Linked DNA regions of Cystobacter fuscus DSM 2262. The main gene of each other region encodes a partner of the protein of the gene in region 2 in a complex. Links are inferred from orthologs where the notes say so. Each region holds a gene or a part of one and is shown on either strand. Other genes may lie near its edges.

What was found.
Region 1: the proteins of secA (region 2) and secY are in contact, whole or in part, in a crystal structure (PDB 3DIN), measured with the Thermotoga maritima proteins. The link is inferred for Cystobacter fuscus DSM 2262 from one-to-one orthologs. Residues at the interface, in WP_004082002.1 of Thermotoga maritima: Glu261, Ala262, Arg263, Lys300, Ala301, Arg302, Thr303, Ile304, Ile305, Leu323, Tyr324, Asp325, Pro326, Val329, Ser330, Tyr333, Ile336, Lys340, Phe345, Val349, Glu363, Phe364, Tyr374, Ser375, Gly376, Gly377, Glu393, Ile395, Thr482, Ser483; in WP_004081795.1 of Thermotoga maritima: Glu108, Gly109, Glu110, Glu111, Ala236, Glu237, Arg238, Arg239, Ile240, Thr241, Ile242, Gln243, Tyr244, Ala245, Arg246, Arg247, Val248, Thr249, Gly250, Arg251, Arg252, Val253, Tyr254, Gly256, Ala257, Ser258, Thr259, Tyr260, Leu261, Pro262.

The regions. Positions count from the first base shown.
Region 1 is NZ_ANAH02000033.1:29,860-33,140, forward strand. Bases 47-3,018 are described here. They hold secY (preprotein translocase subunit SecY), read right to left. Parts: upstream 2,220-3,018; coding sequence 873-2,219; downstream 47-872. Other genes in these bases: D187_RS36310 (adenylate kinase), read right to left, coding at 85-732; rplO (50S ribosomal protein L15), read right to left, coding at 2,346-2,864; rpmD (50S ribosomal protein L30), read right to left, coding at 2,882-3,018. In the rest of the region: D187_RS55775 (hypothetical protein), read right to left, coding at 1-46; more of rpmD, read right to left, coding at 3,019-3,145; rpsE (30S ribosomal protein S5), read right to left, coding at 3,148-3,281. UniProt on the Escherichia coli protein: The central subunit of the protein translocation channel SecYEG. Consists of two halves formed by TMs 1-5 and 6-10.
Region 2 is NZ_ANAH02000007.1:471,423-475,136, reverse strand. Bases 91-3,495 are described here. They hold secA (preprotein translocase subunit SecA), read left to right. Parts: upstream 91-457; coding sequence 458-3,295; downstream 3,296-3,495. Other genes in these bases: rlmM (23S rRNA (cytidine(2498)-2'-O)-methyltransferase RlmM), read right to left, coding at 91-284. Also shown: more of rlmM, read right to left, coding at 1-90; rpsB (30S ribosomal protein S2), read left to right, coding at 3,547-3,714. UniProt on the Escherichia coli protein: Required for protein export, interacts with the SecYEG preprotein conducting channel.

The DNA.
Region 1 (3,281 bases), on a different replicon or contig from region 2:
GGGCATCCCAGGTGGCGTCCACCAGGGCCCGAGCCTCGGGGGTCACCTTCCCCACCCGGCGCCCGGCCGAGCAAGCCCCGGCCCCTAGGCCTTGCCCACGACCTTCTTGAGTTCCTCGTAGATGCCTTCGGGAGGCCCCACCCCGTCGATGCTCTTGAGCAGACCGCGCTGGGCGTAGAACTGCTTCAGCGGCGAGGTCTCCTTGTCGTACTTCTGCAGCCGCTTCTCGATGACCTCGGCCTTGTCGTCCTCACGCTGGATGAGGCCGGTGCCGTCCTTGTCGCAGAAGCCGGCCCGCTTCGGAGGGCTCTGGTAGACGTGGTAGACGGCGCCGCAGCTGGGGCAGGAGCGGCGTCCCGAGCCGCGCTCGATGAGCTTCTCGTGCGGAACCTCGAGCGACACCACGGCGTGCAGATTCTTGCCCAGCTTGGCGAGCATGCGCTCGAGGGCCTCGGCCTGGGGGATGGTGCGGGGAAAGCCGTCCAGGATGAAGCCCTGGGCACAGTCGGCCTCCTTGAGCCGCTCCTCGACGATTCCGATGACGAGCTCGTCGGGCACGTAGGAGCCCGCGGCCATCAGCGGCCCGGCCAGCTTGCCCAGCTCGGTCCCCTCGCGCACCGCCTTGCGGAGGATGTCCCCCGTCGAGATCTGCGGAATCGAGTAATCCACATACAGCTTCTTCGCCTGGGTCCCCTTCCCGGCGTTAGGCGGACCCAACAGGATGAGGTTCATGTGTTCTCTCTCAGCTCGTCAGGAAGGAGCGCGGGCGGGCCACACAGTCACCCTTTTCCCGCTGCTCGTTGCACCCCATGAACGGCGAAGCGCCCCTCCCCGGGGCGAGGGGGAGGAGCGCCCGCGAAGCGGCAGCTGGACTAGGCCGCGACGCGAACCCGGCCACGGATCCTCGGACCCCGAGGACCCGCGAAACCCTCGTAGTTGCGGCTGATGAGATGGCCTTCAATCTGCTGCACCGTGTCGAGCGCCACGCCCACGACGATCAGCAGCGCCGTGCCGCCGAAGGTGAAACGCACGTTGAGCAGGTTGGTGATGATGGACGGAATCACGCAGATGGCGGCCAGGTAGATCGCTCCACCGAAGGTGATGCGATTGAGGACGCCCTCGATGAAGTCCGCGGTCTGACGGCCCGGACGGATTCCCGGGATGTAGCCGCCCTGCTTCTTGATGTTGTCCGCCACGTCGTCCGGCCGGAAGGTCAGCGCCGTGTAGAAGAACGCGAAGAAGACGATGAAGAGCACGAACAGGCCGTTGTACACCCAGGGGCTGCTCTCGATGCTGCGCTGGAGCCCCTGCAGGAACGGGAACCACGTGCCCAGCGTCGCCGGGAAGGACAGGATCGCGCCCGCGAAGATGGGCGGAATGACGCCCGCGGTGTTGACCTTCATGGGGAAGTAGGTGGCCTGACCGGCGAACATGCGCCGCCCGGCCATCCGCTTCGCGTACTGCACGGGGATGCGCCGCATCCCGCGCTCCACGTAGACCACCACTGCCACCACGCCCACCATGAAGACCAGGAGCGCGAGCACGGCGGCCATGCTGACCACTTCCTGCTGCACCAGGTCCAGCAGCGTCTTGCCGCTGGGCAACAGGCCCGCGACGATGCCTGCGAAGATGATGAGCGAGATGCCGTTGCCGATCCCGCGCTCGGTGATGCGCTCGCCCAGCCACATGATGAACGCGGTGCCCGCCGTCAGGCTGATGACGGTCATGAAGGTGAACCAGAGGTTGTCGTTGGGCACCACCACCTGGTTGAACCCACTCTGCCCCGCATCGGAGCGGCCCAGCGACGCCAGCCAGCGCGAGATGCCGATGCCCTGGATGGTGGACAGCACGATGGTGCCGTAGCGGGTGTACTGGTTGATCTTCTGCCGGCCGCCCGCGCCTTCCTTCTGCAGCCGCTCCAGGCTCGGCACCACCACGGCGAGCAGCTGGATGATGATGGAGGCGGACACGTACGGCATGATGCCCAATCCGAAGATGGACATCTGGTTCAGGGCGCCACCAGAGAACAGGTTGAAGAGCGAGAACAGGCCACCCGACTGGCGCTGGGCGTCCATGAACGCGTTCATCGCCGCCCGATCCACCCCGGGCGTGTTGATGAAGATGCCGATGCGGTACACCGCGAGCAGCATCAGCGTATAGATGAGCCGACTACGCAACTCCGCGATGCGGAAGACGTTGGCGAAGGCGTTCAGAGCCACGTGGGATCCATCCCCTAAAAAGGTTTCTGCGAGAACAGCAGCGCCCCAATCCGAATTCGGAAAGGGGCGCGGAATCCTACACGGATGGGAAGGCGAGCACCACTGAGAGTGTTACTCGCCCCGCCCTCACTTCCGGGCCTGCTTGACGCCCTTGCCGGAGTGGGCCTTGGCGGCGGACTCGGGCTTGTGCGCCACCAGCGGAAGCTCCTCCGCCGTACCGCCCGCCTTCTCGATGGCCTCGCGAGCCGCCGCCGAGAGCTTGTGGACCCGGAGGGTCAGCTTCTTGGTGAGCGAGCCGTTGCCGAGCACCTTCACGCCGTCGTAGCGGCCCTTGACCAGGCCCTGCTTCTTGAGCGCGTCCACGTCCACCGTGGCGCCCGCGTCGAAGCCCTCGAGGTCCGACAGGTTCACCACCGCGTAGATGGTCCGGTTGGGCGAGTTGAAGCCGAACTTCGGCAGCCGGCGCTGCAGCGGGCTCTGACCGCCTTCGAAACCCTCGAACCGCATGTTGCCGCTACGGGCCTTCTGGCCCTTGCCACCGCGGCCGGCCGTCTTGCCCAGACCGCTACCCTGGCCACGGCCCACGCGCTTCTTGCGGTGCCAGGAGCCCTCGGGGCGCTTCAGATTGTTGAGCGTCGTCGACATTGTCTGAGTCCTCTTCCCTAGGCCTTCGAGGCCTGGCGGGCGCGCGCGGCGTCCCGGGCCCGGATCTTCCGAGGCTTGCGGCGGGTGGCCTTGGGAGCATCACCCTGCACCGTCTCGGCCGTCACCAGGTGACGGACCTTGTTCACCATGCCGCGAATGGCCGGCGTGTCCTGCAGGAGCCGCTCGGAGCCGAACTTCTTCAGCCCGAGGCTCGCGATGGTCGCGAGCTGATCCACGGACGAACCCGCGGCGCTCTTCGTCAACTTGACCTTGATCGCCATGATTAGCCCCTCGCCTCTTCGGACTTCGTGGGACCCACGTCCTTGCCACGCAGGCGCGACACCTGCTCCGGGGAGCGCAGCGTCTTCAGGCCGGCCACGGTCGCCTTCAGCACGTTGTGCGGATTGCGCGAACCCT
Region 2 (3,714 bases):
CGGGTCTCGCTCTCCACCAGGACCTCGCCCAGCATCCGGGGGGAGGCGCCCGCCCAGGCGAGCTCCTCGAAGAGGTGGGATTCGAACCCCGCCCGGCATGTCCACAACCACCGGTCCGGCTGGGCGGGGAGGGTGGTGGGAGGGGGGGCGGGGGCCTTGACCCGGGGCGGCGAGGCGCCAGGGGGTGGCCTGGCGGCCGCGTTCCGGGCGGGGGGGCTGCCCTTGGAGGGCCGGGGGGCGGGGCGTCTGACGGGACGGCGGGGGTCTTTTCGACGAGAAGGCATTGCGTGGCCTCGGTTCCGCTTTACTGTGTCCCGCCGCTCGCGCGGCGGCCAATCGGATGGGATGACGGAGGAGAAACGCATGGTTTCCTTCCAGCATCCCACCTATCTTTCGGGGATTTCCCTTCACTCGCCGTGTCCCATCGTGGACTCTCCGGCGGGAGAGTCACCATCGCATGATTGAATGGACGCTGAAGAAGATCATCGGGACCAAGAATGAGCGTGAGCTCAGGAAGACGGAGCCCAAGGTCCAACGCATCAACGCGTTGGAGAGCAAGATGCGGGACCTCAAGGACGAGGACTTTCCCGCGGCCACCGCGCGCATGAAGCAGGAGGTCCAGAACGGCCGTCCGCTGGACGACCTGCTCTACGAGTCCTTCGCGCTGGTGCGTGAGGCCGCCCGCCGGGTGATCGGCCAGCGGCACTACGACGTGCAGCTCATCGGCGGCATGTTCCTGCACCAGGGCTGCATCGCGGAGATGCGCACGGGCGAGGGCAAGACGCTCACCGCGACGCTCCCCAGCTACCTCAACGCGCTGTCCAACCGCGGCGTGCACATCGTCACGGTGAACGACTACCTGGCCCGGCGTGACGCCGAGCAGATGGGCCGCATCCACCGCTTCCTGGGCATGACGACGGGCTGCATCCTGCACGAGCTCAACGATCGGCAGCGCCAGGAGGCCTACCGGGCGGACATCACCTACGGGCAGAACAACGAGTTCGGCTTCGACTACCTGCGCGACAACATGAAGTTCCGCCTGCAGGACTACGTCCAGCGCGAACTCAACTACGCCATCGTGGACGAGGTGGACTCCATCCTCATCGACGAGGCGCGCACCCCGCTCATCATCTCCGGCCCCACCGACGACACCACCGACAAGTACTACAAGGTCGACAAGGTGATTCCGGGGCTCGTGCCGGACCAGGACTACATCCTGGACGAGAAGCACAAGTCGGTGTCGCTCACGGACGCGGGCATCGAGAAGGTGCAGAAGCGTCTGAGCATCGCCAACCTCTACGATCCGGGCGAGATCGAGACGCTGCACCACGTGGACCAGGCGCTGCGCGCGCACACGCTCTACCGGCGCGACCGCGACTACGTGGTGCGTGACGGCGAGGTGATGATCGTCGACGAGTTCACCGGCCGCCTGATGAAGGGGCGCCGCTGGTCGGATGGCCTGCACCAGGCCGTCGAGGCCAAGGAAGGCGTGAACATCGAGAACGAGAACCAGACGCTGGCGACCATCTCGTTCCAGAACTACTTCCGCATGTACTCCAAGCTGTCGGGCATGACCGGCACCGCCGACACCGAGGCCGAGGAGTTCGCGAAGATCTACAACCTCGAGGTCCGCGTGGTGCCGACCAACCGGCCCATGGTGCGTCAGGACCTGGAGGACGTGGTCTACAAGACCGAGCGCGAGAAGTTCGAGGCGGTGTGCAAGGACATCGAGGAGCTGCACAAGAAGGGGCAGCCGGTGCTCGTGGGCACGGTGTCCATCGCCAAGAGCGAGGTGGTGGCCAGCTTCCTGAGCAAGCGCGGCATCCCCCACAACGTGCTCAACGCCAAGCAGCACGAGCGCGAGGCGGACATCATCGCGCAGGCGGGCCGCAAGGGCGCCATCACCATCTCCACCAACATGGCCGGCCGCGGCACGGACATCCTCCTGGGCGGCAACCCGGAGACCATGGCCAAGCACGAGGTGGGCGCCGAGCCCCAGCCTCCTCCGCCCAACCCCGACGGCACGCCGGTGGACCTCACCGGCTACCAGCAGGCGCTCGCCGAGCACAAGCAGCGCTTCGACGAGGCGCTGGCGAAGTTCAAGGCGCAGACGTCGCGCGAGCGCGAGGAGGTCATGGCGGCCGGCGGCCTGTGCATCATCGGCACCGAGCGCCACGAGTCGCGCCGCATCGACAACCAGCTGCGCGGCCGCGCGGGCCGCCAGGGTGACCCCGGCACGAGCCGCTTCTACCTGTCGCTCGAGGACGACCTGATGCGCATCTTCGGCTCCGAGCGCATCTCGGGGCTGATGGAGCGCCTGGGCATGGAGGAGGGCGAGGTCATCGAGCACGTGTGGCTCAGCCGCGCCATCGAGAGCGCCCAGCGGCGGGTGGAAGGCCACAACTTCGACATCCGCAAGAACCTGCTCGAGTACGACGACGTGATGAACCAGCAGCGGCGCACCATCTACAAGCTGCGCCGCAAGGTGCTGGCCGCCGGCGCCGGCATCCCGCTCGTGGAGTACGACGAGGACAAGAAGACGCGCGTCAAGCTGCGCACCGAGCAGACCGTGTCCTGGGCGGACTACAAGGAGATGATCCTCGACGCCGTCGAGGACGTCATCGTGGCGCTCACCGACACCTACTGCCCGTCCAAGAACCCGGCGTCGTGGGACCTGGAGGCGCTCGCGCGCGGCGTGAAGGACACGCTCAACCTGGAGATGTCCTTCGCCACGGCGGGCTCGCGCGAGGACATCCAGAACGACATCTACTCGACGGCGGAGAAGGTCATCCGCGCGCGCGAGGAGGAGTTCGGCGAGGAGTTCCTGCGCTTCCTCCAGGTGCGCTACCTCGTCTCCATCGACACGCTGTGGAAGGATCACCTGCTCGCCATGGACCACCTGCGCCAGGGCATCGGCCTGCGCGGCTACGGCCAGAAGGACCCGAAGCAGGAGTACAAGAAGGAGGGCTACTCGGGCTTCATGCAGATGCTCGGCGCCATCAGCTCGCAGTTCGTCAGCCAGATGATGCGGGTGCAGGCGCGCGCCGCCACCGCCGCCGCCGAGGAGACCGCCCGGCTCGCCCGGCAGATGGCCCAGCGCCAGCGCCAGATGCACGAGGGCCGCGCCGACGCCGAGGGCAAGCTCGCCGAGCCCGCCGCTCCCCGTCCCGCCGCGACGCGTCAAACCGCCGCCGCCCCGAGCGGAGGCCCCAAGGTGGGCCGCAATGATCCGTGCCCCTGCGGCAGTGGCAAGAAGTACAAGAAGTGCCACGGCGCCAACGAGGCCAGCGTCTAGGACTTGACGCCGCCCGGCCCCTCGCCCTCCGAGGGAGCCGGGTTCCCCACTCCCTCCTCTCCCGCCGTGCGCGTGAAGCTTGCATGGCCGGGAGGGGTTTTGTTAGAGAAGCCGCGCCCGCCGTTGGCCCAGGCTGGTGGCGGGTTTTTCACCGCAGTCAACCCACTTCACACACGCGCGTCCCGGCCCTCGGTGCTCCCGTTGAGGAGGCAACGGCCGGACTTTTCCCCGCGCGTGGAGGACGAACCGAGATGGAAACGCAAGACACGACGCAGCAGCAGGCCATGGCCGCCGCCAGCGGCATCACGATGCGGCAGCTCCTGGAGGCCGGTGTTCACTTCGGCCACCAGACCAAGCGCTGGAACCCCAAGATGAAGCCCTTCATCTTCGGCGCCCGCAACGGCATCTACATCATCGAC